Regions from separate parts of the Streptomyces sp. TLI_185 genome, predicted to be linked through region 2. Evidence: riboswitches for the same ligand, from Rfam matches in the RefSeq annotation. Region 2 holds a riboswitch; the other holds the start of a gene.
The links. A riboswitch is a leader RNA that binds a small molecule or an ion and turns the genes downstream of it on or off. The one in region 2 is predicted to bind S-adenosylmethionine.

Region 1: another riboswitch for S-adenosylmethionine. It lies ahead of thrC (threonine synthase); the one in region 2 lies ahead of EDD92_RS14035 (aminotransferase class V-fold PLP-dependent enzyme).

What each region holds. Positions count from the first base shown of each region.
Region 1 is NZ_RKRB01000001.1:4,796,551-4,811,403, forward strand. Features, by position in the region: gene groL (chaperonin GroEL) at 1-327, opposite strand, end outside; gene EDD92_RS21955 (cold-shock protein) at 654-860, opposite strand; gene EDD92_RS21960 (MoaD/ThiS family protein) at 1,312-1,587, opposite strand; gene thrC (threonine synthase) at 1,707-2,993, opposite strand; SAM riboswitch class I at 3,012-3,166, opposite strand; gene EDD92_RS21970 (glucosyl-3-phosphoglycerate synthase) at 3,338-4,282, shown strand; gene EDD92_RS21975 (trehalose-6-phosphate synthase) at 4,378-5,769, shown strand; gene otsB (trehalose-phosphatase) at 5,824-6,714, opposite strand; gene EDD92_RS21985 (DUF3263 domain-containing protein) at 6,773-7,024, opposite strand; gene EDD92_RS21990 (ABC transporter substrate-binding protein) at 7,065-8,285, opposite strand; gene EDD92_RS21995 (ROK family protein) at 8,447-9,388, shown strand; gene nagA (N-acetylglucosamine-6-phosphate deacetylase) at 9,388-10,599, shown strand; gene EDD92_RS22005 (1-phosphofructokinase family hexose kinase) at 10,701-11,618, shown strand; gene EDD92_RS22010 (CBM35 domain-containing protein) at 11,645-12,583, opposite strand; gene cdgB (diguanylate cyclase CdgB) at 12,717-14,372, opposite strand; gene EDD92_RS22020 (flavin reductase family protein) at 14,678-14,853, shown strand, end outside.
Region 2 is NZ_RKRB01000001.1:3,076,719-3,091,571, forward strand. Features, by position in the region: gene EDD92_RS13980 (long-chain fatty acid--CoA ligase) at 1-134, shown strand, start outside; gene EDD92_RS13985 (GMC oxidoreductase) at 157-1,743, opposite strand; gene EDD92_RS13990 (glycosyltransferase family 4 protein) at 1,917-3,059, opposite strand; gene EDD92_RS13995 (glycosyltransferase family 87 protein) at 3,187-4,422, shown strand; gene EDD92_RS14000 (hypothetical protein) at 4,592-5,782, opposite strand; gene EDD92_RS14005 (NlpC/P60 family protein) at 5,815-6,834, opposite strand; gene EDD92_RS14010 (C40 family peptidase) at 7,072-8,106, opposite strand; gene EDD92_RS14015 (NYN domain-containing protein) at 8,355-9,698, opposite strand; gene EDD92_RS14020 (hypothetical protein) at 9,732-9,971, opposite strand; gene EDD92_RS14025 (rhomboid family intramembrane serine protease) at 10,137-10,871, shown strand; gene EDD92_RS14030 (Lrp/AsnC family transcriptional regulator) at 10,868-11,149, shown strand; gene EDD92_RS14035 (aminotransferase class V-fold PLP-dependent enzyme) at 11,275-12,636, opposite strand; SAM riboswitch class IV at 12,801-12,917, opposite strand; gene trpD (anthranilate phosphoribosyltransferase) at 12,989-14,053, opposite strand; gene EDD92_RS14045 (cytochrome bc complex cytochrome b subunit) at 14,186-14,853, opposite strand, start outside.

The DNA.
Region 1 (14,853 bases), 1.7 Mb from region 2:
GCCGGCGGCTACGTTACGCAGGCCTTCCTTGACGAGGGCCTGGGCGAGAACGGTCGCGGTGGTCGTACCGTCACCGGCGACGTCGTCCGTCTTCTTGGCGACTTCCTTGACCAGCTCGGCGCCGATCTTCTCGTACGGGTCCTCGAGCTCGATCTCCTTGGCGATGGAGACACCATCGTTGGTGATCGTGGGGGCGCCCCACTTCTTCTCGAGGACGACGTTGCGGCCCTTGGGGCCGAGCGTCACCTTCACGGCGTCCGCGAGCTGGTTCATGCCGCGCTCGAGGCCGCGCCGCGCCTCCTCGTCGAACGCGATGATCTTGGCCATGTGAAGTGGTCCCTCCAGGACTGGGGGTGATTCCTTCGGACCGCGCCCGCGCCCGCGACGGACGGCTCGCACACCTCGTGGTTCCTTGCCCCACCTGGCCTGCGGGCCTCACCGACCCGGTCCATCTTTGTCACTCTCACCTTCAGAGTGCTAACGCCAATGATTAGCACTCGACCCATGCGAGTGCAAGCGGCTCTCGGGGACTGGCCAGGCGCCTCCGGGGTACGCCCCGGGTCCTCCGGGCATGCCGAAGGGCCCGCCCCCTCAGGTGCGGACCCTTCGATCAAGAACAGAAGAACGTCGCTGCAGTTAACCCGGCGCGTGCTTCAGCCGGCCGCCAGTCGGACCATGTCCGCCTGCGGCCCCTTCTGGCCCTGCGAGATCTCGAAATCGACCCGCTGACCCTCTTCCAGGGTGCGGTAGCCGTCCATCTGAATCGCACTGTAGTGGACGAAAACATCCGCACCACCGTCGACCGCGATGAAGCCGTACCCCTTCTCCGCGTTGAACCACTTGACGGTGCCCTGAGCCATGCCTAACTCCCCTATTACTGGCCCTTGCACAGATCCACACTTCGCGGATCCGGGTCAGACCTCACCCCCCACGGTTGGGGGCGTGCGCCGGAACGCGTCGACCGCGGCTGAATGTATCTGTCCAACTGCCGTCTGCAACAGGTCAATCGGACGAGAATTCCGGGCACGACCGGTCGGGACTTTACGGAGAATTCGCCTGAATTCAGGGCAAGTCGGGCCCCATAAATGGAGCATAAGACGCAAAAAACCTGCACACTTTGGCTACTTCTCGCTGCCCGAGAAGCGAGAACTCATATGCATCCGGCAAGCGGAGTCGAGCAGGTTCCCCAACTGTACCGTGCTCAACCATGCAGAATTGCCCCCTCCGCTTCTCTCACGGAGGGGGCAATTCGATGAACTCTTGGTAACCGACGTTACCGACGGTAATAATCGGTCGTCCGACCTGTTTCGGTCAGCCTCCGGCGACGGCCGGGATGATCGAGACGCCCGCCCCGTCCGGAGTCGCCGTCTCCAGCCCCTGCTCGAACCGCACGTCGTCGTCGTTCACGTACACGTTGACGAACCGCCGCAGCTTGCCCTGGTCGTCCAGAACACGGGCGGCGATACCGGTGTGGTTCTTCTCCAGATCGGCAATGACCTCGCCGAGGGTCCCACCTTCGGCGGTGACCTCGGCCTGCCCGCCGGTGTAGGTGCGGAGAATGGTGGGGATGCGGACGTTGACGCTCATGCTTTAGACCTCCGGTCAGGTACAGCGCCCCGATAGGGGCGCGGGGCTGTGTTGGATTTGCGGCTACCGCCGCGTGAGCGCGACCGGCCCCCACAGTCCCGCAGACAGACAACTACCTCTTAGGCGAGCCCAGCCTCACGGAACGACTCAAGGCTGGGGCGAATCGTCGCCGTGAGCCCGGTGCCGGCGACCGCGTCGAGGGTCTTGAGACCGTCACCGGTGTTGAGTACGACCGTAGTCAGGGCCGGATTGAGGACACCGTTCTCGATCAGCTTGCGCGTCACACCAACGGTCACCCCACCGGCGGTCTCCGCAAAGATCCCCTCAGTGCGCGCGAGCAGCCGAATCGCATCGACGATCTGCTCGTCGTTGACATCCTCCACCGCCCCGCCGGTACGGCGAGCAATGTCGAGGACATAGGGCCCATCCGCCGGGTTCCCGATCGCCAGCGACTTGGCGATCGTGTTCGGCTTCTGCGGCCGCACCACGTCGTGCCCGGCCTTGTAGGCCACCGACACCGGCGAACACCCCTCCGCCTGCGCCCCGAAGATCTTGTACGGCTTGTCCTCGACGAGGCCGAGCTTGATCAGCTCCTGCAGACCCTTGTCGATCTTCGTGAGCTGCGAGCCGGAGGCGATCGGCACGACCAGCTGGTCCGGCAGCTGCCAGCCGAGCTGCTCGCAGATCTCGTACGCCAGGGTCTTGGAGCCCTCCGCGTAGTACGGCCGCAGGTTGACGTTGACGAAGCCCCAGCCCTCGCCGGCCGGGTCGCCGATCAGCTCGGAGCAGAAGCGGTTCACGTCGTCGTAGTTGCCGTCGATGCCGACGAGCTCGCCGCCGTAGACCGCGGCCATGACGACCTTGCCCTGCTCCAGGTCGTGCGGGATGAACACGCAGGAACGGAAGCCGGCGCGGGCGGCCGCGGCACCCACCGCACCGGCCAGGTTGCCGGTGGACGAGCAGGACAGGGTGGTGAAGTTGAAGGCGCGGGCGGCCTCGATGGCCTGGGCGACGACCCGGTCCTTGAAGGAGTGCGTCGGGTTGCCGGAGTCGTCCTTGACGTACAGACCGCCGGTCACGCCCAGCTCGCGGGCGAGGTTGTCGGCCTTGACGAGCTTGGTCCAGCCGGGGTTGATGTTCGGCTTGTCCGCCACGTCCGCCGGGACGGGCAGCAGGGGCGCGTAGCGCCAGATGTTCGCGGGACCCGCCTCGATCTGCTTGCGGAGCTCCTCGGTGTCGTAGGCCGAGAAGTCGTACGCGATCTCGAGCGGGCCGAAACACTCCTCGCAGGCGAAGACCGGACCGAGGGGTACCCGATGACCGCACTCGCGGCAGCTCAACGCCGCCGCGGGACCGAGGTCGACGGTCGTGGAGTCGGTGGTGCTTGCAACAGTCTGCGCAGCCATGTGAGGCGAGGCCCTTTCTCCTCATCTTCCTCACGACGCATCTCGCCGTGAGACGGATTTGGCACCTTCCCTAGCCGGGAGCCTCGCGTAATGATCAACATTGATCTACGAGACCGGCTGGAGGGTTGCCGGGGCTTCATCGGGCCGTATCCCTCTGCCCCTCTGGATGAGCGGTATTCGGTTGTTTAGCTCGTTCAACGCGGGACGACCCCCGACATGCGATGGTCACCAGCGTTGTTCAAGACTGTAACCGAAGGCCAGGACAGTTGAGATAGCCGTCCGAACCGCGAGATGGATCACATGATGATCCGGTATCGCCGAGAGAACGCAGAGGAGCCGCCTACGTGCTGGAAGAAGTCGAGCGCTGGCTGAGCACCCGCTCCTGGTCGCTGACCGATCGCCCGCTGCACAAGATCCTGGCCGCAAAGCAGCGCACGGGCCAGTCGGTCAGCGTCGTGCTGCCCGCCCTCAACGAGGAGGAGACGGTCGGCGACATCGTCGCGATCATCCGTCACGACCTCATGCAGCAGGTCCCGCTCGTCGACGAGATCGTCGTCGTCGACTCCGGGTCCACCGACCGCACGTCCGAGGTCGCCGCGGCGGCCGGGGCCAGGGTCGTCCACCGTGACGACATCCTGCCGCGCATCCCGACCGTCCCCGGCAAGGGCGAGGTGCTGTGGCGCTCGCTCCTCGTCACCGGCGGGGACATCGTCTGCTTCATCGACGCCGACCTGAAGGAGTTCTCCTCCGACTTCGTCTCCGGGATCGTCGGACCGCTGCTCACCGACCCGGGGATCGACCTCGTCAAGGGCATGTACGACCGTCCGCTGGGCGGAGCCCAGGGACAGGGCGGCCGGGTCACCGAGCTGATGGCGCGCCCGTTGCTCAACATGCACTGGCCGCAGCTGGCGGGCTTCGTGCAGCCGCTCGGCGGCGAGTACGCGGCCCGGCGCACCCTGCTGGAACAGCTGCCGTTCCCCGTCGGGTACGGCGTCGAGCTGGGCATGCTGGTCGACGCCCTGCACCTGGTGGGCCTCGACGCGCTCGCCCAGGTGGACGTCGGGGTGCGCAAGCACCGGCACCAGGACGGGCAGGCGCTGGGCCGGATGTCCGCCGCGATCTACCGCACGGCGCAGCTTCGGCTGGCCCGGGGCCACCTCATCCGTCCCTCCCTCACCCAGTTCGAACGGGGCGAGGACGGCTTCGAGCCGCGCACCTACTCCGTGGACACGGAGGAGCGGCCGCCGATGGTGGAGATCGCCGAGTACGCGTCCCGCAAGGTCGCCTGAGGCGGCGCGTTACGCGGTGTACGCGGTGTATACGGTCCACCCGCAGAGCGCAGGCGTACGTTTGAGCGTTTCCGGGCCGGGCTAGGTTGAGGCGTATGGCTTCCAGGCACGGCGTTGGTCATCAGGTGCTGGTCGCGTCCAACCGCGGCCCGGTCTCGTACGAGGTGCAGGAGGACGGCTCGCTGGCCGCCAGGCGCGGTGGCGGCGGGCTGGTCTCCGGCCTGTCCGCGATCGGGCCCGACGCGGACGCCCTGTGGGTGTGCTCGGCGTTGTCCGACGGCGACCGCGAGGCGGTACGGCGCGGGGCCGGCGAGGACGGTGTGCGGATGCTGGACATCCCGGCCGACGTGCACGCCGACGCGTACAACGGCATCGCGAACTCGGTGCTGTGGTTCGTCCACCACATGCTGTACCAGACGCCGCTGGAGCCGGTCTTCGACGCGGAGTTCCGGCGGCAGTGGGCCTCGTACGAGACCTACAACCGGGCCTTCGCCGAGGCGCTGGCCCAGGAGGCGGCCGAGGGCGCGGCGGTGCTGGTGCAGGACTACCACCTGTGTCTGGTGCCGGGCATGCTCCGCGAGCTCCGTCCCGACCTGCGCATCGGGCACTTCTCGCACACCCCGTGGGCGCCGGTGGACTACTTCCGGATGCTGCCGGACGACATCGCCGAGCAGCTCCTGCACGGCATGCTGGGCGCCGACCGGCTGGGCTTCCTGACCCGGCGCTGGGCGGACGCTTTCACGGCGTGCTGTACGGCGGTGGTGGGCGGCCTCGGGGGCACGGAGATCGGCGTGCACGGCCTCGGCGCGGACGCGGACTTCCTGCGGAAGCGGTCGCAGGAGGCGGACGTCGACGAACGGATGGCTGCCCTGCGGGCGCAGATCGGCGAGGGCCGGAAGACGATCGTGCGCGTCGACCGCACCGAGCTGTCCAAGAACATCGTGCGCGGGCTGCTGGCGTACAAGCAGCTGCTCGACGACCGCCCCGAGTGGCGGGAGCGGGTCGTGCACGTCGCCTTCGCCTATCCGTCGCGGCAGGACCTGGCCGTGTACCGGGACTACATGGCCGAGGTGCAGAGAGTCGCGGAGGACATCAACTCCCGGTACGGAACGCCGGATTGGACCCCGGTCGTGCTCCACCTGAAGGACGACTTCGCCCGCTCGCTGGCCGCGTATCGACTGGGCGACGTGGCCCTGGTGAACCCCATCCGGGACGGTATGAACCTCGTCGCGAAGGAGGTGCCGGTGATCTCCGAAGCGGGGTGCGCGCTGGTGCTCTCGCGGGAGGCGGGTGCCCATGCGGAGCTGGGCGAGGACGCGATCACCGTGAACCCGTACGACGTGATGGAGACGTCGCGGGCACTGCACGAGGCGTTGTGCCTGCCGGCGGCTGAGCGGGCCGAGCGCAGCAAGCGGCTTGCTGCTGCGGCTACGGCGTTGCCGCCGGCGCAGTGGTTTCTTGAGCAGCTGGAGGCGTTGCAGGCCTGAGCCCGGGGGCTGCCGCCCCCAGACCCCCGCTTCGGCCCTTAAGGGGCCTCGTCCTCAAACGCCGGACAGGCTGGAAAAGCCGAGCTGTTCCGCCAGGCCTCGCAGCAGCCGCACGACCCCCTCCGGGCCGTCCACCACCAGGTCCGCCCGCTCCCGCAGTTCCGTGACCTCGTCGCTGCCGCTGCAGACCAGGAGGCCGGGGACGCCGTCGGAGCGGAGTTTGTCCACGGCGGCGAAGGCGGGGAGGTCGCCGAGGTCGTCGCCGGCGTAAAGGACCGCCGACGCGTCGATCTCGCGGACGTACTCCAGGAGGGCCACTCCCTTGTCCGTGCCCGGGGGGCGCAGTTCGAGGACCAGGCGGCCGGGTTCGACGATCAGGCCGTGGCGGGTGGCCAGGTCGGTGAGGGGGGCGCGCAGGGCCTCGAAGGCGGCCTGGGGGTCGGAGGCGCGGCGGGTGTGGACCGCGACGGCGCGGCCCTTCTCCTCGATCCAGGTGCCCTGCCAGGCGCCGATGCGGTCGAGGAAGCCGGGGAGTTCGGCGCGGACCGCGGCGACGCCGGGGTGGGGCGCGGGCGCGCTGACGTTGCCGCTGACCGCGTCCCAGCGTTCGGCGCCGTAGTGGCCGAGGACGACCAGGTGCTCCAGGCCGGGGACCCCGGCGAAGCCGCCGTGCCGCACGGCGACGCCGGCCGGGCGGCCGGTGACCACCGCGACGGAGGCGATCCTCGGGGCGAGGGCGGCGAGCGCGGGCACCGCCTCCGGGTGGGCGCGGGCCTGCTCGGGGTCCGGCACGATCGGGGCGAGGGTGCCGTCGAAGTCGAGGCCGACCACCGATTTCCCGGGGTTCGCGAGGATCGCGGCGAGTCCGTCCCGGCCTGCCTGCGTGGCGGGCGTCGGCAGGGGGTCCATGGAGTGCGTCGAGTCCGTGTCCGTATGGGTGCCCATACGGTGACCATAACCGCGGAGGGCAGGGCGCACCCATGGCTCAGGGGAGCGCCGGCCGTCAGCGTTCCGCTCGCCGTGTCTCCCGCACCCTGCGCAACCTGTTCACCGTCACCGGGTCGTGGGCGAGGGCCCGCTCGTCGTCCAGCAGGGCGTTGAGCAGCTGGTAGTAGCGGACGGGGGCCAGGCCCAGCTCCTCGCGTATGGCGCGCTCCTTGGCGCCGGGGCCCGGAAAGCCCCGGCGTTCGAGGGCGAGGACGGCCTGCTCGCGGTCGCCCAGCGGCTCGCGGTCGCCCACCTGCTCCTGGTCCATGTCCTGCACCGTAACCCCCGCCACTGACAGCGCCCCGCGACTACTGCGCGTTCTCCGCCATGGACGCCGTCGACTCCAGCTGCGCGAGGGTGGCGGCGGGGTTGCCTCGGGGGGTCACCGCGTTGCCTATGCGCTTCTTGACGGCCACTGCGACCGAGGCCCAGGAGGTCTTGTCGACGGGGTAGAGCTCGGACAGCGGCAGCTGCTTGAGGAACGGCTGCAGGGCGGTGTCCTGCTTGTCCGTGCTCATGACGTCGGAGGCCGAGGTGGTGACCGGCAGCAGGTCGTACTCACGGGAGAAGGCGAGCACGTTCTTCTCGTCGTAGACGAAGTCGAGGAACTTGCCGACCTGCTCGGCGTGGCCGTTCTTCTTGAAGGCCATCATCCAGTCGGCGACTCCCATGGCGTTCTTGCTCTCGCCGTCCTTGCCGGGCATCGGCACCATGCCGTACTTCACGCCCTTCTTCGCGGCGATCTTCATCAGCGAGGGGTGCCCGTTGAGCATGCCGACGTCGCCCTTGGCGAAGGCGGCGAAGGCGGTGGCGCGGTTGAGGCTGCCGGGTGCGACGGGACCGGTGAGGCCCTTGTCGACCAGGTCGTCCTTGAGCCAGGTGAAGGTGTCGACGTTCTGCGCGGAGTCGATGCCGTAGGTGCCGACGGTGTCGGTGTAACCGCCGCCGCCGCTCAGCAGCCACTGCATCGTCTCGGCCTGGGCCTCCTCCGGGCCGAGCGGCAGCGCGTACGGATACTTCACGCCGCGCGCCTTGAGCGCCTTGGCGTCGGCGGCGAGCTCGTTCCAGGTCTTCGGCGGGGTGAGGCCGGCGTTCTTGAAGAGGGTCTTGTTGTAGAAGAGCAGCCGCGTGGAGGCGGCGAACGGAAGTCCGTACTGCACGCCCTTCACCTGCCCGGCGGTGGCCAGCTGGGAGGCGAAGTCGGCCTGGGTGCTGATGGAGAGCATGTCGTCGGCCGAGTAGAGCAGGCCCTTGTCCGCGTAGTCGGCGTACGCGCCTATCTGCGCCATGTCGGGCGCCTTGCCCGCGTCGACCAGCTCCTTGACCTTGCGGTCCACGTCGTTCCAGGAGTAGACGGTGACGTCGACCTTCACGCCGGAGTGCTTGCTCTCGTACTCCTCGACCAGCTGGTCCCAGTACTTCTGGGAGCTGTTGTCGGCGGAGTCGCCGTAGTCCGCGGCGATCAGCTTCAGGGTGACCTCCCCCGAGCCGCCGCCGGTCAGGCCGCAGCCGCCGAGGACCGCCGTCATGCCCAGTGCGGACACCGCCGCGATCGTTCCTGTCCTACCCCGCCGCTGCACTGCTTTTGACCCCAACCCTACTGTCTCGCTGTTCAACATGTGGACAAGATAGGTCTACACCACGTAAGTGGACTAGACCTCTTGCGGGTCCTCGGGCCACACTGTCCCTCGTGAGACATGTCATCGCCCTGGATGTGGGCGGCACCGGGATGAAGGCCGCGCTCGTCGCGTCCGACGGCGAGCTCCTGCATCAGGCCCGCCGGGCAACCGGGCGCGAACGCGGGCCGGAGGCGGTCGTCGAGAGCATCCTCGACTTCGCCGCCGAGCTCAGTGCGCACGGCGCCGAACACTTCGGGGTGCCCGCGTCCGCCGCCGGCGTCGCCGTCCCCGGCATCGTCGACGCCGACCGGGGCATCGCCACCTACGCGGCCAACCTCGGCTGGCGCGACGTCCCCCTGCGCGATCTGCTCGCAACGCGGCTGGGCATCCCGGTCGCCCTCGGCCACGACGTACGCACCGGCGGGCTGGCGGAGGGCCGCATCGGTGCCGGACAGGGCACCGACCGCTTCCTCTTCGTGCCCCTCGGCACCGGTATCGCGGGCGCGATCGGCATCGCGGGCCGGGTGGAGGCGGGCGCACACGGCTTCGCGGGCGAGATCGGCCACATCGTCGTACGGCCGGGGGGCGCCCCCTGTCCGTGCGGTCAGGTCGGCTGCCTGGAGCGCTACGCCTCCGCGGCGGCGGTCAGCGAGGCCTGGGCGGCGGCCTGCGGGGACCCCGACGCGGACGCGGCGGACTGCGCGAAGGCCGTCGCGTCCGGCGACCCGAACGCCGTCCGGGTCTGGCAAGACGCGGTGAACGCCCTGGCCGACGGCCTGGTCACGGCCCTCACCCTGCTGGACCCCCGCACGCTGATCATCGGCGGTGGGCTGGCGGAAGCGGGGGAAACCTTGTTCACACCGCTGAGGGAGGCGGTCCGCGGGCGGGTCACCTTCCAGAAACTGCCGACCATCGTCCCCGCGGCGCTGGGCGACAGCGCCGGATGCCTCGGTGCCGGGCTCATGGCCTGGGATCTCCTCACTACAACTGACGGCACGGAGGTAACGGCCTGATGGCAGTCGACCCAGGGGCGCGGGGAACTGCGCGACCAGCCACACTCAGCCCGCAGCCCGCAGCCCGCAAAGCGCCCCTCATCCTGTCCGGCGCAAACGTGGTTCTCCCCACCGGAACGGTCAACGACGGCCGCGTCATCGTCGACGGCACCCGCATCGCCGGCGCGGCTCCGGAGAACGCCGAGTCCGTCGATGTCAGCGGGCACTGGCTGGTGCCAGGTTTCGTAGACATCCACAACCACGGCGGCGGCGGAGCCTCCTTCACCTCGGGCACGGTCGAGGACGTCCTCAAGGGCATCCACACCCACCGCCTGCACGGCACGACCACCCTCGTCGCATCGACGGTCACCAACGACATGGACTCCCTCGCCCAACGAGCGGGCCTGCTGAGCGAGCTCGCCGAGCAGGGCGACATCGCCGGCATCCACTTCGAGGGCCCGTTCATCTCCCCGTGCCGCAAGGGCGCGCACTCCGAGAAGCTGCTGCGCGACCCGGACCCGGCGGAGGTGCGCAAACTGATCGACGCGGCGCGCGGCAAGGCCAAGATGGTCACCCTCGCCACCGAACTCCCCGGCGGCATCGACTCCGTACGCCTCCTCGCCGAACACGGCGTCATCGCGGCGATCGGGCACACCGACGCGACGTACGAGCAGACGGTGGCGGCGATCGACGCGGGCGCCACGGTCGCGACCCACCTGTTCAACGCGATGCCGCAGATCGGCCACCGGGCACCCGGCCCGATCACCGCCCTCCTCGAAGACGACCGCATCACCGTCGAGCTGATCAACGACGGCACACATCTGCACCCGGCCGCCCTCCAGCTGGCGTTCCATCACGCCGGCGCGGCCCGGGTCGCCCTCATCACGGACGCGATGGACGCGGCCGGCTTCGGCGACGGGCGCTACCTGCTCGGCCCCCTGGAGGTCGAGGTCACCGAGGGGGTGGCGCGGCTGGTGGAGGGCGGCTCGATCGCGGGGTCGACGCTCACGCTGGACCGGGCGTTCCAGCGGGCGGTGACGGTGGACGGCCTGCCGGTGGAGGACGTGGTGACCGCCATCTCCGCCAACCCGGCCCGACTGCTCGGGATGTACGACCGGATCGGCTCCCTGGAGCCCGGAAAAGACGCCGACCTGGTACTTCTTGACCATCAATTCGCCCTCAAAGGCGTGATGCGCCGCGGCGAATGGGTGGTCGATCCCCAACTGGGCTGATCTGTCCCGCTGTTGAGGGCGGCGGTTGTCCTGCGAAAATATGACGACCGCCGTCCGTTCGGCGTGCGTTCCGCATTCGTCTTCGGGGGAGGTCGGCCCAGGTGATCCTCACGGTCACGCTGAACACCGCTCTCGACCTCACGTACCGCGTACCGGCGCTCAAGCCGCACGCCTCGCACCGGATCACCGAGGTGACCGAACGGCCCGGCGGCAAGGGCGTGAACGTCGCGCGCGTGCTCGCGGCCCTCGGCCACGATGTGACGGTCACCGGCTTCACGGGCGGCGCCACGGGCCGCACCGTCCAGGACCACCTGTCCACCACACCCGGCCTGGTGGACGCCCTCGTCCCGGTCACGGGCCCGACAAGGCGCACGATCGCGCTGGTGGACGACCAGACAGGCGACACCACACAGCTCAACGAACCGGGCCCCACCATCACGCCCGCCGAGTGGTCCGCCTTCCAGGAGGCCTACGAGGACCTGCTCGCACCGGCGTCCGCGGTGGCCCTGTGCGGCAGCCTCCCGCCCGGGGTGCCGGTGGGCGCGTACGCGGGCCTGATACGGCTCGCGAAGGCGGCCGGGGTGCCCGTGCTCCTCGACACCAGCGGCGAGCCCCTGCGCCGCGGAGTCGCCGCCCGCCCGGACATCGTCAAACCGAACGCCGAGGAACTGGCCGAACTCACCGGCTCCCACGAGCCCCTGCGCAGCGCCCAGGACGCCCGCCGCCGGGGCGCCCGCTCGGTCGTCGCGTCCCTCGGCACGGAGGGCCTCCTGGCGGTCACCCCCGAGGGCCGCTGGCGCGCCACCCCACCGGCCCGCATCCACGGCAACCCGACGGGCGCGGGGGACTCGGCGGTGGCGGGCCTGCTGTCGGGCCTGGCGGACCAACTCCCATGGCCGGACCGCCTGGCACGCGCGGTGGCCCTGTCGGCGGCGACTGTGCTGGCGCCGGTGGCGGGGGAGTTCGACCGCGCGGCCTACGAAAAACTCCTGGCGCCAGTCTCGGTGACGGCCGCGTGAACGGTGTGCCGGGTCTGTGACCCTTTTCAGGCCTTCGTGAGCCACACTTGATCTAGGAAGGCATTGCACTGGTTCCCCTGGCCGCAGGAGATCTCCAGTGTGTTGTTGCCCTTGGTCAACGTCACTGGAGCCCAGGTGGACTGCCAGCCCTTCTCCCAGTCGCCCTGCGGCATGTGGGTGAAGTTCTTCATGCCCAGCGGCTGGGTGTTGGCCTTGCCGTTGACCGAGAGCGTCGCGTTGGCGTCCACACCGGGAATGTCGTAACCCACGTACAGACGGTAGGAACCGGCCTTCTGAATGTCGCTGACACTCCACGTGACCGTGGCACCAACAGTGTTGAAGCCGGTCACGTAGACACCGCCGGCTGCCTTCGCTCCCTTGACATCCGATGCCGTGCTCAGGCCAGGGCCGAGGGTGAGGTCCTTCGCATCCGACTTCGGCAGTTCCGCCGACGCGCTGCTGCTCGCCGACTGGCTCGGCTTCGAGCTCTGGGCGGTGGACGGCGTGCTGGAGGAACCGCCGTTCGCCTTGTCGTCGTTGGAGTTGCCGTTCATCATCGCCACGCCGATGCCGATCACGACCGCGGCGACCACCGCGACCGCGCCGATCAGCAGCCCCTTGGTGTTGGGACCACGGCGACCACCACCACCGCCGTACGCCGGCTGCTGCAGGGCCGTGGGGACGCCGCCGCCCGGCTGCGTCTCCGGCGCCGCGTAGTGGGCGTTCGGCTGGCCGTACGTGCCCTGCTGCTGCGGGACCTGGCCGTAGGCGGCCGTCTGCTGGGCCTGGGCCGGCTGGCCGTACTGGCGCTGGCCGACGGCTCGCACGCGGTTGACGGAGCCGGGGTAGCCGTAGCCGCCGCCACCGGACGGCGGCTGCGCTCCGTTGGCCTGCCCGTCGGCATAGAGGTAGCCGAACGGGTCGTCGTCCTCGGGCGTGCTGGCGCCGTTGTTGCCGGACGTCATCTCCGTGGTACTCCTCAGCGGTGCGGGTCGAACGCGATACGTGGGGTCAGAATGGCGAGCCTACCCGCTTCCGCTGCCCCAAACGGGTGACTCGGATCGCATCGGTCCGCAGACCCGGCCCCTGACCTGGAGATCAGCCCGCGCGTCTGTGCTGTTTGGGACGAGATCGTTTCTCTACGTACATCCGCTCGTCGGCGGACTTCAACACTTCGTCCGCAGTCATGCCGCAGTGCGCCCATCCGATGCCGAAGCTGGCCCCCACCCGCACGGCGCGCCCCTCGGCCCGGATCGGCTGGATGATCTCGTTGCGCAGGCGTACGGCCAGGTCCTGGGCGTCGGCCCGACCCAGTCCGTCCGCGAGGATCACGAACTCGTCGCCGCCGAGCCGCGCGACCGTGTCGCCGTCTCGCACGGCCCGTGACAGCCGCCGGGCGACCTCGATGAGAACCGCGTCACCCGCGTTGTGCCCGAACCGGTCGTTGATCGACTTGAAGCCGTCGAGGTCGCAGAAGAGGACCGCGAGCCCCTTGGTGCCGTCGTCGTGATCGGTCGCGGGGGCGGCGGTGTGCACATGGTGGTCGTAGCCGTCGAAGACCTCGACGGCACCGCCCGGCCGGAAGTCGAAGCCGTGGCCGCCGGCGTCGTAGACGGGATGGCCGTAGGCCGCGTCCAGGGACTCCAGGGCGGGGTGGTCGGCGCGCTGACAGAGGCGGGAGGAGAGGCGGGAGCGCAGCTCGGCGGAGTTCGGCAGGCCGGTGAGCGAGTCGTGGGAGGCGCGGTGGGCGAGCTGCAGCTCGCGGCGCTTGCGATCCTCTATGTCCTCGACGTGGGTGAGCAGGAAGCGGGGCCCGTCGGCGGCGTCCGCGACGACCGAGTTGCGCAGGCTGACCCAGACGTACGTGCCGTCACGGCGGCCGAGCCGGAGCTCCGCCCGACCGCCCTCGGCGGACGTCCTGAGCAGGGTGCCGATGTCCTCGGGGTGGACGAGGTCGGAGAAGGCGTAGCGGCGCATCGCGGAGGCGGGGCGGCCGAGCAGACGGCACAGCGCGTCGTTGGTCCGCAGGATCCGGCCGTGCTGGTCGCCGCCCATCTCGGCTATCGCCATGCCGGAGGGGGCGTACTCGAAGGCCTGCCTGAAGCTTTCCTCACTTGCCCGCAGGGCCTGCTGATCCCTTTCGAGCCTGACCAGTGCCCGCTGCATATTCGCACGTAGACGCGCGTTGCTGATTGCGATGGCGGCCTGGAACGCATACATCTGGAGCGCTTCGCGACCCCATGCGCCCGGCAGCCGGCCGTTGCGCGGACGGTCCACGGACAGGACGCCGATCAGCTCACCGCAGCTGCCGCCGGGCGCGGCAGGCGTGTACATGGGCGCGAACAGCCGGTCCGAGGGATGCCACTCGTCCTCGAAGCGGGGCGCGGGGCCGTCGGTGTACCACTGCGGGACGTCGTCGTCGTCGAGGATCCAGCCCTCGGTGTGCGGTATGAACACCAGGTCGCCCCAGTGCTCGCCCATGCTCAGGCGGCGCTCCCAGGACTCGCGGGAGCCGACACGGCCCGTGATGAGCGCCTCGGCCGCCGGGTTTCCGGCGAAGGCGGCGACGACGAGATCTCCGTCCGGACGTACGAGATTGACGCACGCCAGTTCGTACCCGAGGCCGTTGACCACTCCGTCGGCGACGGTCTGCAGTGTGTCCGCCAGGCTTCGGGCCGTGTTCATGTCAGCCATGACCTGGTGAAGTTGTCGCAGGGTCGCAAGACGGACGTACGGCTCCGACTCGGTCTCCATGCTCGCCCTCCCCCCGAGACCTCGCAGCGAATCAAGGGTTCTCATCGGCGTATCGTCATTGGCAGCTTCCCAGCCACTGAATCACAGCGCGCTGCCCACTCGGTACACAGGGTCAACAATTAATGGCTCTTGTGACTCAAGTCACTACCAAAGATGAACAATTGAGTGGAGTTTCTGTCTTTTCGCTGGGCATTTAGTCAACCGCCCCGTCGGCGAACTCCGTCGGTGGTCCTAGGTCGTTCCAGGTCCGGTATCGGCCTGGGGCCCGATGCGGTCAATGCAGGCCGGACACTAGCGTCTCGGGCGTGCCGAACACTCCTGCTGCCACGTTCCCGATCACTGCCCCGCCCGCCTCCGGGCATGCTGAGGGGGTGAGCAACGAGGAGTTCCGTGCCGCCATGTCCCGGCTGGCCGCCGGTGTGGTCCTGGTGACCGCGCAGGAGCCGCCGCTCGACCCGGACGACCCGACGGCACCGGGCGG
Region 2 (14,853 bases):
CGGTGCGGAAGTTCCGCATTCTGTCCTCCCAGTTCACTGAGGAGTCCGGCCACCTGACGCCGTCGCTGAAGCTCAAGCGCAATGTGGTGGCGAAGGACTACGCGGACGAGATCGAGGCGATCTACGCGAAGTAGCACGCCCCGGTCCTACGACGGCTCATGGCGCGGTGTCCTCCACGAGGACCCGCGCCATCGTCCGTTCGGCGAGCGCGGTGATGGTCACGAACGGGTTCACGCCGATCGATCCCGGCACGAGCGAGCCGTCGGTGACGTACAGCTTCGAATACCCCTTCACCCGGCCGTAGTTGTCGGTCGCCTTGCCGAGGACGCAGCCGCCCAGCGGGTGGTAGCAGAAGTCGTCGGCGAAGATCTTGTTCGACGATCCGAACAGGTCGTAGCGGTAGATCGTGGCGTTGGCCGAGTTGATCCGGTCGAACAGTTTCTTGGCCATGGCGACCGAGACGGCGCTCTGTGCGGCACTCCAGCCGAGTTTGACCGCTCCGGTCGAGGAGTCGTACGTGAATCTCGCCCGCTCCGGGTTCTTGGTGATCGCCAGATAGAGGCTGACCCAGGTCTCGAACCCGATGGGCAGCGGGGCGATCTCCGCGAAGACCGGGTTGTCGGTGTTGGCCCAGTCGTCGATGCCCATGACCGGCATGGTCGACTGGTTGGCGCCGGTGGTGTCCCAGATGTGGTTGGCGCGGCCGAGCATGGTGTTGCCGTTGGTGCCCCAGCCGGCGCCGACGCTGGAGTTCAGCGCGGGCAGGGCGCCCGTGTCCCGTGCCCGGACGAGGAGTTCGGTGGTGCCGAGGCTGCCGCCGCCGAGGAAGAGGTACGTGCAGCTGTACTGCTTGGTCTCGACGACCGCGCCGGTGTTGTCGATCCGGTCCGCGGTCAGGGTCCAGCTCCCGTCGCTCGCCCGGCCGATGGCCTTCACCTTCTCCAGGGTGTTGATGGTGACGTTCCCGGTGCCGAGCGCCGAGGCCAGGTACGTCTTGTCGAGGCTGCGCTTGCCGTAGTTGTTGCCGTAGATGACCTCCTGCCCGAGCGCCGACCTGGTCGCCGTTCCGGCCGCCTCGCGCTGCATGTAGCCGAAGTCGTAGACGTTCGGCACGAAGGTGGTCTTCAGGCCGGTCTTCGCCGCGGCCTTACGGGAGGTCCGGGTGAACTGGTACCACTCGGTGGACTCGAACCACGTGGGGTCGACGGTGTTGACGCCGAGCATGGAACGGGCGCGCGGGAAGTACGTGTTGTACATCTCGCTCGCGTCCACGGCCGGGAACTGCTCGGTGAAGTACGACTGGAGCGGGGTCACCGCCATGCCGCCGTTGACCAGGGAACCGCCACCGACGCCCCGCCCGACGTACACGGACATGTTGTCGTAGTGCACACGGTCCAGGGCGCCGGGATACGGGGTGATGTCCTTGTTGACGACGTCCAGCCACAGGAAGGTGGCCAGGGGGGCCTCGGTGCGGTTGCGGAACCACATGGAGCGCTGGTCCGGGTTGGCGGTGTTGCAGAAGACCTTGCCGTCGGAGCCGGGGGTGTTCCAGAGACGGCCCATCTCGAGGACGAGGGTGCGGATGCCTGCCTGGCCGAGGCGGAGGGCGGCGACGGCGCCTCCGTAGCCGGAGCCGATCACTATCGCCGGGGCGGAGTCGACTGCGTCGGGCTCGGCGGCGTGGGCGGACTGTAGGCCGATGCGGGTGAGGCCGGCCGTGGCCGCCGTCTGCAGGGCAATCATGCCCAGGATTTGACGTCTCGTCAGCTGACGTTGCATCAGTTTTGCTGTCATGTGCGCAGCATGGGCGGATTATTGCGTTCCGCCTAGTGGGGTGCCACATATTCGTTGTTGGCGACTGCGGGTCGTTTGTGGCTTGTCGCGCAGTTCCCCGCGCCCCTACACCCGGAGCTGCCCTACAGCAAAGCCTTGAGCCGCTCCGCCAGCAGGTCCCACCGCCATCTCTCCTCGACCCACTCCCTGCCCCGCTCCCCCATCCTGCGGCGCAGCTCGGCATCGCTCAGGAGAGTCACGATCCTCTCGGCGGTCTCCTCCGCCGAGCCTCCCCGGACCACCCACCCCGTCTCGCCGTCGAGAACCGCATCCGGCGCGCCGCCCGAGTCACCTGCGACGACCGGCAGGCCGGTGGCCGAGGCCTCCAGGTAGACGATGCCGAGGCCCTCGACGTCGAGGCCGCCCCGGCGGGTCCGGCACGGCATGGCGAAGACGTCTCCGGCGCCGTAGTGGGCGGGCAGCTCGGACCAGGGCACGGCGCCCGTGAAGCGCACGGAGTCGGCGACGCCGGTCTCGCGGGCCAGTCGCCGCAGGTCCTTCTCGTACGGCCCGCCGCCGACGATCAGCAGCACCGTCTCCGGCTCGGCGGCCAGGATGCGGGGCATGGCAAGGATGAGGGTGTCCTGGCCCTTACGCGGCACCAGCCGGGACACGCACACGACCACGGGCCGGTCGGTGAGGCCGAGCCGTGCCCGGACCGCGTCGCCGCCCGACTCCGGGTGGAAGGTCTTCTCGTCGACGCCCGGCGGCAGCTGCACCATCCGCCCGGCCGCCTGCGGCGTCAGCGCGGCGGCGATCCGCGAGCGCGTGTACTCCCCGAGGTAGGTGATCGTGTCCGTCGACTCCCCGATCCGGCGCAGCAGCTGCCGCGCGGCGGGCAGCTGCGCCCACCCGGCCTCGTGACCGTGGGTCGTGGCCACCAGCCGCTCGGCGCCCGCCTTCCGCAGCGCCGGCGCCATCAGGCCGAGCGGCGCCGCCGCCCCGAACCACACCGACGTACAGCCGTGCTCCCGCAGCAGCCCGACGGCCCGCCGGGTCGCGCCCGGCGTGGGCAGCAGCATCGTCGTGGCGTCGCGTACGACGGTGAAGGGCTGCTCGGCGTCGAAGGCGGCCGTGGCCGCGATCCCCTCCCTGCTGCGCTTCCAGGTGGACGCGTAGACGACGAGCCGCTCGGGGTCGAGCCGTAGCGCCATGTTGTGCAGAAACGCCTGGATACCGCCCGGTCGGGGCGGGAAGTCGTTCGTCACGATCAGGGTCTTGTGCATCGCCGCCGACCTTATCCAACGGGCGCACGCAGCTCGGCACGGCCACGTTTATGGCAAGCACACAGCTGCACAGGACATCATGTTCCCCTCAAGACCGGAACGGGAAGCGGACTGAAACGGGGCTCCGGTGGACATTGCGGGCGGAAGGCGGCCCCTTGCGGGACTGCTGGTGACCTGGGGCCTGACCAGGCTGGTGCTGCTGCTGTTCGTCCTCAAGGTGTTCGTCTTCCCCGGCCCGGACGTCACGAGCGACGTGTCCGTGATCTACCAGGGCTGGTACGAGACCCTGCGCCACGGCACCTTCCCGCTGGACGACGTCACCTGGCAGTACCCGCCCGCCGCCGCCCTCCCGATCCTCTCCCCCGCGCTGCTGGGCTTCCTCGACTACGCGACGGCCTTCTTCGTCCTCGCCTTCCTGGCGGACCTGGTCGTCCTGTCGCTGCTGCTGTACGCGGGCCTGCGCCCCGGCAAGACCGTGCGCGGCGCCTGGGTGTGGGTGCTGGGCGTACCGCTGCTCGGTCCGACCGTGTACGCGCGCTACGACGTGATGGTCACCGCGGTGGCCGTGGCCGGGCTGCTCGCGGGCTCCCGGCATCCACGCGTGATGGGCGTCCTCGTGGGCTTCGGGGCGATGCTGAAGGTGTGGCCGGCGCTGCTGCTGGTCGGCGTCCGCAAGCGTGGCACCTGGGCCTGGGCAGTGGGGACCGTGGCCGCGCTGGCGGCACTGTTCGCGGTGACCATGCCCGGCGCGTTCGCCTTTCTGACCTTCCAGCGCAACCGTGGCACCGAGGTGGAGTCTCTGGGCTCCCTCGTCTTCCACATCGCCCGGCAGTTCGGCTGGAACGGTCAGGTGCTGCTGAACTACGGCTCGATCGAATTCCTCGGCCCGTATGTCGGTCTGGTCAGCTCGGCCGCCCTGTTCCTGACCGGCGTCGTCTTCGGCTGGCTGCTGCTGTGGCGGCTGATGGCCACACGGTTCCTGCCGAACACGCTCGCGGATGCGGCCTTCGTGGGGGTGCTGATGTTCACGGTCACCAGCCGGGTGATCAGCCCGCAGTACATGGTGTGGCTGGTCGGTCTGGCGGCCGTCTGCCTGTGTTTCCGGAGCAGCCGGATGAGGGTGCCCGTGGCGCTGGTCCTCGCGGCCGCCTTCATGACGGTGCTGGAGTTCCCCCTCTGGTTCCAGCACGTCGTCGCGAGCGACACCCTCGGCGTCACCCTCCTCGTCGCCCGCAACGGCCTGCTGGTCGTCGCCGCCGTGCTCGGGGCCGTGGAACTGTGGCAGTCGACGGTCTCCCGCGAGCCCGTACCGCCCCTGCCCACGCAGGCCACCCGCACCAGGGAGACCTCGACCTCCTCCTGACGCCCAGCGCACGGCACCCTCATCGCGAGCGCCGGCGCCAGGCACACACCGGGCAGGCCGAGCCCCGTCGGCGGCGCCTTCGAGGATGCTCGGCCGGTCCCCACCGACCCGCACCCGACAACCGCAGAACCGCAGAACCGCAGAACGAGGAGGCCATCGCCCGGCCGGATCAGCCGAGTTGAGCCCGGAGGTAGTCCCGCCACTGCCCGGTGAACTTCTCCGGCGTCGTCCCCAGCACCGTCCTCATCGCACCCTCCACCGAGCCCGCCCGCTGCCGGTGGTCGCCGACTGCGCGGTAGAACTGCCCGAGCCGCTCCAGACCCCACTGCTGGGCGATCAGCCGGCAGGCCATCCAGCCGCCCTCGTAGGCCTGCGCCAGCTTCGTCGCGTCGCCGCTGAAGCCGAAGTCCTTGTCGGTGGGCAGGTTTTCCGGCACCCTGCCTTCGCTCACCGCGCGCGACAGTTCGGGCGCGGCCTCGGCCGCTGTGCGGCCGGTGCCGAGGTAGCCGATCCAGTCCGCATACCCCTCGGACAGCCACAGCGGGGTGGCCGCGTTGGTGTGGGCACGGGTCGCGACATGGGTGGTCTCGTGGGTGAGCACGACCTGCTTGCCCAGCGGGCCGAGGAGGGCGTACGCGTCCGGGTTGACGATGATGCGGTCCGCGGGCGCGGTCGGCGGGCCGCCCACCTCGCCCGTGGTGACCGCCGCGATCCCGCGGTACTGGGAGGCGGGCGAGCCGAGCAGCCCCGCCATGCCCTCCACCGACCCCGGCACGAGCACCACCACATGCCCCGCCCAGTCGCTGCCCCAGGCCCCGGACACGGCAGGCACCGCACGGTCCGCGAGGTCCGCGTACGAGTGCAGCGCCTCGCTGGACTGCCCGGTGCCGAGAACCATGCTGTGGCTGCCGCGTACGACGGTCACCGCGCCCTGGTCCCACAGCTGCTGGGCGGACTTCCTGGCGGGCCTGTCCGCGTCCACGTACCACCGCCCGCCGGCCTCCCGGGAAAGGGTCAGGGTGCGGCCGACGGTGACGGGTGCATGGTCGTATCCCTCGATGCGGTAGCGCAGTTCGGCGTCGGCGGTGGCCTCGTCGCCGGTGCGGTGCAGGGCGGTCACACGGTACGACCAGGCCGCCAGCGGCACCCCGCGCAGGTTCTCGAACCAGCTCGGTGCGCCCGTCTTCAGGAAGGCCGCCCGGTCGCGGTCGAGGACGGCGGTGGACCGCCGGTCGAGGACCCGCTGCAGATCCGCCTCGGCGCTGCCGCCGGCGGCCCGCCCGCCGCATGCCACCAGTGAGACGAGCAGCAGCACGAGCGCCACCACTGAGAACCTCGACGCCCGCCCACGACCAGCCACTTTCCGATCGTAAGGCCGACAGGGGCGGTTGGTCAGACCCTCGTGACCGAGGACACCGGCAGCATGTCCACCGGGTCGTAGCGCACGGGCGCGCCCGGGTAGGGCGCGTGGATCACCTGGCCGTTGCCCATGTACATCCCGACATGGCTGGCGTCGGACCGGTAGACGACCAGGTCGCCGGGGCGCGCCTCGGAGAGCGGGATCTGCCGGCCCGCGTACGCCTGCTCCTGCGAGGTGCGCGGCAGCTGGACCCCGGCCTGCGCGTACGACCACTGCATCAGCCCCGAACAGTCGAAGCCGTAGGGGCCGGTGGCGCCCCAGACATACGGCATGCCGAGCGCTGAGCGGGCGGCGGCCATCGCCGCGGCCGCACGGGCCGAGGCCGGGAGAGCGCTGCCGAAGTCGGGGAAGAGCTCGCCGCGGCCGTCCCGGGAGGCGCGGCCGTAGGCGGCACGCTCCCCGTACGGCAGGGAGTTGAGCAGCCGGCGGGCCTCGGCGAGTTTCCGCTCGACGATCTTCTTGTGGGTGGCGACGGCCTTGCGGCTCCTGTCCAGCTCGGCGAGCTTGCCGACCGCCTCGGCGCGCTCCTGGGCGACGTTACGCATCGCGGACTGCAGGTCCCTGAGTTCGCCGGTCTGCTCGGCGGTGATCCGGTCGAGCACGGAGGCCTTGTCGAGGTAGTCGGCCGGGTTGTCGGAGAAGAGCAGGGCGAGGGTCGGATCGAGGCCGCCGGAGCGGTACTGGGCGCCGGCCAGCGAACCGAGCGACTCCCGCATGGTGTTGATGCGGTCCTGCTGCCGGGCGATCAGGTCCTGTGCGTCGCTCACCTGTCTGCGCAGTGTGTCGGCGTGCTCGTCGGCCTTGTTGTAGGCCTCGGTCGCCTTCTCGGCCTCCGCGTAGAGACGGTCCACCTCGGCCCGGGTGTGGTCGTACGGAGCGGCGTCGGCCGGGACGGCGCCGAGGGCGGAGGCCGCGGCGGACAGCACACACAAGGCGGTGCCGGCGCCCCGGTTGAACCCGGACGTCGGTGCAAGGCGACGATGAGACCCCACGGGAAGCCGCGCTCCTTCCGCTGGCGACAAGGACTGCCTCCCCGCCGCAGCAGGGAAACGCGGCAGACAGTAGCCCCGCGGTGGGGCAGCGGCCAAAGACCTCCGTGGCAACACAACGTGACGCCCCGCCTCTGACGCAGGTCATGGGCGGGGCGTGGGGTCAGTGCGGGTTCATGTAATTCGCCCGTTCGGGCGGACCGGTGTCCTGATCTTGCAACGGATCCTCAGGGGCGCGTGTCAGATCCGGACGCCGAACTGGAACGGCATGTTGTTGATCGACTCGTAGCGCACGGTGGTACCGGTGCGCGGGGCGTGGATCACCTGGCCGTTGCCCGCGTAGAGGGCGACGTGGTGCAGGTCGCCGTAGAAGAGCACGAGGTCGCCGACCTGGAGCTGGCTCTGGGAGTAGATTCGCGTGCCGGCGTTGGCCTGGGCCTGCGAGGTGCGCGGTATCGAGACGCCGGCCTGGGCGTAGGCCCAGGAGGTCAGGCCCGAGCAGTCGTAGGACGCGGTGCCGGTGGCGCCGTACACGTACGGCTTGCCGAGCTGGGTCTGGGCGGCGTTGAAGGCCGCCTGCGCGCGGCCAGAGGCGGCGGTCGCATTGCCGAGGTCCACCCGCTCGCTGGCCGAGCGGCTGGCGCGGGCGTCGGCGGCGGCGAGCGCCGCCCGCTCCGCGGCCGTCAGCGAGTTGAGCAGCTTCTGCGCCTCGGCGAGCTTGCCCTGGACGTCCTTCTTCTTCTTGCCCAGTTCGGTGCGGGTGGAGGCGAGGTCCTTGAGCTTGTCGGAGGCCTCGGCCCGCTCCTGGGCGAGTTCGCGCTGCTTCTCCTGGATCTTCTTCAGCGCCTCGACCTGCTGGGCGCTGAGCTGGTCGGCGGTGGACGCCTTGTCCAGGTAGTCGTTCGGGTTCGACGACAGGAAGAGCTGGAGCGAGGAGTCGATGCTGCCGGTGCGGTACTGCGCGGCAGCCGCCAGGCCGATGGAGTCACGCAGCTCGTTGAGCTCCTCCTGGCCCCGGGCGACGTTGTCCTGGATGGTGGAGATCTCCTTCTGGAGCTTCTCCTGCTTCTCCTTGGCGCCGTTGAACTTCTCGGTGGCCTGCTCGGCCTCCTCGTACAGCTTGTCGACCTTGGCCTTGACCTCGTCCTTGGAGGGCTTCTCGCTCGGCGCGGCGTTCGCGGCCTGGGCGCTGATAGCAACAGCGGCAGCAGCTGCGGTGGTGAGCACAGTCACACGAGCCCGGCTCGGCTGCTTCGGTCGACGATGGGACGCCACGGAAGAGGGCTCCTTCTTGTGAGTGATCACCCGCTCGGAGGTTCGAGGCCAGACCTTAGTGACCTTCCTGTGATCACTTCAAATCCTCGCGTGAAAAATCTTAGTGACGCAATGCATTCTTTGCACATAACCCACGTGCAGTGACGCGAGGTTGACGCTACGTTGCGTGACGATTGGCGCCAATTCGGGCATTAAACCTAGAAGTTCGACCTTCGGGACAGCGGCCCGGGAAACGACTCAGGAACGACTCAGGACAGCCGCTTCAGGAGCATCGCCGAGGCGACCGGGCGCGCGCCCGCGCGCGCCACTCCGTCGGCCACCTCGCGGTCGGTGGAGGCAACGATGACAGGCCTGCCGGGCGGCTCCGCGCGCACCAGCTGGCGGATCAACTCGTCCGCGGTGACGCCCGCTTTGGAGAACAGCACCCGCACTCCGCGCGGCGGCGCGAGCAGCACCGGAGCGGCCAGCTCGGCCCCGTCGAAGACGCAGGTGACCTCGGCGCCGGTCTGTGCAGCGAGTTGCGAAAGCTGGCCGAGGAGCCTCAACCGCTGCTTCTCCAGAGGCATTTGGGGATAACCCGTTTTGGTGACGTTGTAACCGTCGACGACCAGGTGCGCCTGCGGCAGCGCGAGCAGCTGGTCCAGGATCGCGGGGTCATTTTCAGACAAAGCGCGCGCAGCAATGTCTTTCGGGGTCATTCGCCCCGGTTCGACCGCATCGACGGTCTCCGCCGGCCGTACGGACACGGGCGGCAACGCCAGCTCCCGGCGCAGCCCTTGCGCCGCGTCCAGAACGGTGTCCAGAAGCAGGCGCACGCGCATGTCCTCGACACTGCGCCCCTCGCGCGCTGCTTTGCGCGTGGCCTCCAGGGCGGCCTCCGCCTCCCCGAGCCGCGACTTCAGCCGCCGGGACTCGCTCTCGGCCGCGGACACCTGCGCCTGGCCCTCGGCGCGTACGGCCTCGATCTCGCCCTGGATCTTGCGCAGGGCGGCCTCGCCCCGCTTGACGTCACTGAGGGCCGCTCGCAGCTTGCGGTGCAGCGAGTCGGCCTCCTTCTTGGCGGCGTCCAGCTCGGCACGGAGCCGCTCGGTGTCGACCCGGGTCTGCTCCCGAGCCCGGTCGAGCTCCGCGCGCAGCCGCTCCAGCTCGGCGCGGCTCTCCTCGTCGGCGCGCTCGGCGTCGGCCCGCTGAGCCTCCTCGCCGGCCGCGGTCACGAGCTTCACCCAGCCGGTGGGCCGCAAGACATAGGCCGCGGCCGCCACGTCGAGCGGATCCGCGGCCGGGGGCGGCGAGCCGGAGTCGAGAGCGCCGGTGAGTTCCGGCTGGGCCTCTCTGAGCTTCTCCCCGATGCGCTGCCGGAACAGCGGATCGGTCTCCAGCGCGGCCGCCATCGCGTTGCCGGCGAACTTGGCCCGCCGGTTCGGCGCGAACCGGGCGTACTGCCTGAGCTGTGCGGGCAGTTCGCCGACGGTCAGCCCGCCGAAGCCGTCCGAGACGATCTGGACGACCTTGCGGCGCACTCCGTCGGGCAGCGGACGGTCAAGCACCTCGGCGGTGCCGTCGCCCGGCCCCCCGCCTGTGGTCTCCACCATCCGTCACACCCCATTACCTGTGGGGCCGCTCCCTCAGGAGTCGGCGCCCGGCCTGTCCACGAGTTCCACCTGATCCACCGCGTTGCACCAGCGACAGCGCACCGACTCGATGGTCTCACTGACCACCTCGCGCTCCTCGACCTTGGGCTCACCGGCCAGATCGAGGTGGACGTACTCGACGACCTTCGACGAGCGGGTCACGTCGAAACGCGTGAGGTTGCCGCAGAGGGTGCAGCGCCACCGCGTCGTGGCGGTCGGGAGGGGAACCGTCATCGTGCCTGTGCTCTTTCCTTCTAGGCCTTCTATTGTCAGTGACGCCCCAGCTTCCCTGGGCGTGTGGCTCGTAACCCTACGGCCTGGCGCGGACTCGCCGCCCGCCCGTCCACGGCGGCGAGGCGGTCTGTGCGACTGCGTCCCGTTACGTCATGCTCTGTGTTCATGATCGGCAAGTGGAGCGCGACCGTCGGCAGAGCGATCCGGCGCCCCTCGGCGCCCATGACGTACACGCTGATCACTCTGTGCTGTCTGCTCTTCGTGACCGGCCCGGCAGCGGGCCTCAATCCGGTCCACGGCTCCGGCGACGCGCTGCTCGCCGCCCAGCGCGCCTATTTCCACCGCTGGGGCGTGGTCCCGGCCGAGCTGTTCCAGGGCTCCCCCAGGGCCGCCCTGACCCCCGCCACGGCCCTGTTCGTCCACGGCAGCTGGGTGCACCTGCTCGGCAACATGCTCTTCCTCTACGTCTTCGGGGCGATGACCGAGGAACGGATGGGCCGCGTCCAGTTCACGCTCTTCTACGTCGGCTGCGGCTACCTCGCCCTGCTGGGGTACGCGGCGGCCAATTCCACGTCACAGCAGTCCCTGGTCGGCGCGTCCGGGGCGATCTCCGCGGTCCTGGGCGCTTTCCTCTACCTCTTCCCCGGCGCCCGGGTGACCAGTCTTCTGCCGTTTCTCTTCTTCCTCCCCCTGCGCTTCCCCGCCTGGATCGTGCTGCCCTTCTGGGTGGCCCTGCAGTGGCTGGCGGCCGGGCATGCGGCGACGGGGCCGGGGGTGGCCTATCTGGCCCACCTGGTGGGCTTCGGCCTGGGCTTCGTCTACGCCTGGGTGCGATTCGGCCGTACAGCTAGAGTGAGGTCCGCCCCAGCTCCGGCCCCCGAGGGAGAGAACCAGCCGTGATCACCGCGATCGTCCTCATCAAGACCAGCGTGGACCGGATCCCCGAGATCGCGGAACGGATCGCTTCGCTGGAGAGCGTGAGTGAAGTCTTTTCCGTGACCGGGACGTACGACCTGATCGCGATGGTGCGGGTGAGTCAGCATGAGGATCTTGCTGACGTGATCCCGGGCAGTATCAGCAAGATTCCCGGTGTCGAGGCGACGGATACACATGTTGCTTTCCGGACGTACTCGCAGCACGACCTTGAGGCCGCATTTGCCATCGGGCTGGATTCGTGATCTTCGCCTAGGCGCCTGCGGGGCGCGGAGCGTTTGCGAGTGCCGGTCCGTCGTGGCTGGTCGCGCCCACGCGGCGGAGCCGCAAATTGATACAGCCCCGCGCCCCTAAAGACCAAAGCCGCTGCTCACACGGCAGGGACGCAGCGGCCGTCCTCCGTGCGGTACTGCCACTTCGCACCGTCCGCCACCAGTTCCTTCACGGCGGTGACGAAGCGCTCGACGTGTTCGTCGGGGGTGCCGGCGCCGAAGCTGACGCGGATGGCGTTGAGGGACCTTTCGCCGGGGGCGGCCTCGGGAGCGCCGCACTCGCCCTGGGTCTGCGGGTCGCTGCCCAGGAGAGTGCGGACCAGCGGGTGGGCGCAGAAGAGGCCGTCGCGGACGCCGATGCCGTACTCGGCGGAGAGCGCGGCGGCGAAGTGCGAGCTGTTCCAGCCCTCGACGACGAAGGAGATCACGCCCACGCGGGGGGCGTCGTCGCCGAAGAGGGAGAGGATCCGCACGTCGGGCACCTCGGCGAGGCCCGCCCTGACGGTGTCGATCAGGTGCTGCTCGCGGGCGACCAGCGTGTCGAAGCCGGCCTCGGTGAGCGCCTTGCAGGCGGAGGCGATGGAGTAGGCGCCGATCACGTTCGGGGAGCCGGCCTCGTGGCGGGCGGCGCTGTCGTGCCACTCCACGTCCACACCGCCGTCCTCGCGCCGGGTGACCTTGCGGCTGGCGCCGCCGCCCGCGAGATAGGGGTCGGCGGCCTGCAGCCAGTCGGCGCGGCCGGCCAGCACGCCGGAGCCGAAGGGCGCGTACAGCTTGTGGCCGGAGAAGGCGACCCAGTCGACGTCGAGGTCCTGCACGGAGACCGGGTGGTGCGGGGCGAGCTGGGCGGCGTCCAGGACGATACGGGCGCCGTGCGCATGGGCGGCAGCGGCGAGCTCGCGCACCGGCCACAGCTCGCCGGTGACGTTCGAGGCGCCGGTGACGCAGACCAGGGCCGGGCCGTATGGGTCGCGGTCGGCGAGGGCGCGCTCCAGGGTCTCGACGGCCTGCTGCGGGGTGCGCGGGGCGTCGAGGCAGGTGACCCGGGCATCCCTCCAGGGCAGCAGGCTGGCGTGGTGCTCGGTCTCGAAGACGAAGACCTGGCTGTCGGCCGGGAGCGCCTGCGCCAGCAGGTTGAGGGAGTCCGTCGTGGAGCGGGTGAAGATCAGCTGGTCGTCGGCCCGGCAGTCCAGGAACTCGGCAACGGTCCGGCGGGCGTTCTCGAAGAGGTCGGTCGACAGCTGGGAGAGGTAGCCGGCGCCGCGGTGGACGCTGCCGTAGTAGGGCGCGTAGGCGGCCACGTCGTCCCAGACGCGCTGGAGGGCGGGGGCGCTGGCCGCGTAGTCGAGCGCGGCGTAGGTGACTTCGCCGCCCGTGACGAGCGGGACGGTGACATCCCGGCCGAGAACGGGCAGGGGCGCACAAACGGTCTGGGCGGTGGCAGCGGTGGAGACAGACATGGCGAACTCCTGTGAGGGGTGAGCGGAATCGCCGTACCGGACGATTGCGTCGACGGCACGGGAGAAGGTGAAAGGGGTATGCGGAGGCGGGGCTCTACGCCCTATCGCATTCGCTTGCTCACAGAAGACTCCCTCGAACGACCAGGACCCCTGGTGTCGAGAGGGGCCCGCGCTTGCCGTAGACCTCGCTGCCTACGGCCTGGTCTTCACCCGGGGCACCCCGCCACGGACGGAGGGTTGCCGGACAGTCGGCCGGGGCCTCATGACTGTCACTCATGACCTGAACAGGAACGTACGTGAAGTGATCGCGGTCCCGCAACTCGTGTCCGAATTACGGGACCGCACTCCCCTGCTATGCGTTGCTGGCCGCCACCCAGCGCTCCAGGACCCGCTTGGCCGCGCCGGAGTCGATCGACTGCGCCGCCTTGTCCATGCCGGCCCGGATCTGCTCGGCGAGGGTCCCGGGGCCCGGGTCGAGGGCCACGAGCGCGGCCGCCGAGTTCAGCAGTACGGCGTCCCGTACGGGACCCGTCTCGCCGTCGAGGAGCCTGCGGGCGACCTCCGCGTTGTACGACGGGTCGGCGCCCCGCAGGGCCTCCACGGGGACCAGCTCGATGCCGACGTCCCGCGGGTCGAAGGTCTCCTCGGTGACCTTGCCGTCGCGGACGATCCAGACCCGCGAGGTTGCTGTCGTGGTCAGTTCGTCGAAGCCGTCGTCGCCGCGGAAGACGAGGGAGGAGTTGCCGCGCTCGGCCAGGACGCCCGCGATGAGGGGCGCCAGGCGCGGGTCGGCGACGCCCACCGCCTGAGCCTTCACCTTCGCCGGGTTGGTCAGCGGACCCAGGGCGTTGAAGGTCGTACGGATGCCCAACTGGCCGCGTGCGGCGGCCACATGACGCAGTGCCGGGTGGAACTTGATGGCGAAGCAGAACGTGATGCCGGCTTCCTCGGCGACCTCCGCAACCCGCTTCGGCGTCAGTTCCAGATTGACGCCCAGCTTCTCCAGGACGTCCGAGGCGCCGGACGCGGAGGAGGCGGCCCGGTTGCCGTGCTTGACGACCTTGGCGCCCGTGCCGGCGATGACGATCGCCGACATCGTGGAGATGTTCACCGTCTTCGCGCCGTCACCGCCCGTGCCGACGATGTCGACGGTCCGGCCCGGCACCTCGATCACGTTCGCGTGCTCGTACATCGTCCGGACCAGTCCGGTGATCTCCTCGACCGTCTCGCCCTTGGCGCGCAGCGCCACCGCGAACCCGGCGATCTGCGCGTCGGTCGCCTCGCCGCGCATGATCAGGTCCATCGCCCAGGCCGTGTCGTCCGCCGTGAGGTCCTGGCCGCCCAGCAGGCCGTTCAGCAACAGGGGCCAGGAACGGCCCGCCGCGGTGTCGCCTCCAGCGGGGGTCACAGCGCTCATAAGGCCGCTCCTGGTCGTCGTAGAAGAAGAAACGAGTGTGAGGCCACCCTATCCAGCTCACGGCATGGAAAAGGGCCCCCGTCCGAAGACCGGACGGGGGCCCTTCTGCCGTGGCGTGGCGAGCCGCAGCGATCAGTGGTGGCCGTGGCCGCTCGTGATCTCCCTGTACTCCTCGACGGTCGGCTTCGGAATCTGGGACTCCTCGCCGTAGTACGCCTCGCTGAGCTTGGCGCGCAGCCGCTCGGAGCCCTTGACCTTGCGCTCGACGCCGTTCTCGTCGACCGTCGGGCCGATCTCGGCCGGCTTGTACTGCTCGTGCGCCGTGAGGGTGTGCAGGGCGTCCTGGCTGAGGGGCTCGTGCACCTCGATGAACTCACCGTGCGGCAGGCGCTTGATGATGCCCGACTCGCGGCCGTGCAGCACCTTGTCCTTGTCCCGGCGCTGCAGGCCGAGGCAGATCCGCTTGGTGGCGACGAACGTGAGCACCGGCACGACGAAGAAGCCGACGCGCACGAACCAGGTGATCGCGTTGATCGACAGGTGGAAGTGCGTGGCCCACAGGTCGTTGCCGCCACCGACCATCAGCACGAAGTACCAGGAGATCCACGCGGCACCGAACGCCGTACGCGTCGGGGCGTTGCGCGGACGGTCCAGGATGTGGTGCTCGCGCTTGTCGCCGGTGACCCAGGACTCGATGAACGGGTAGACCGCGATCGCGACCAGGACCAGCGGGAAGATCACCAGCGGGATGAACACGCCCAGGACGAGCGTGTGGCCCCAGAGGTTGATCTCCCAGCCCG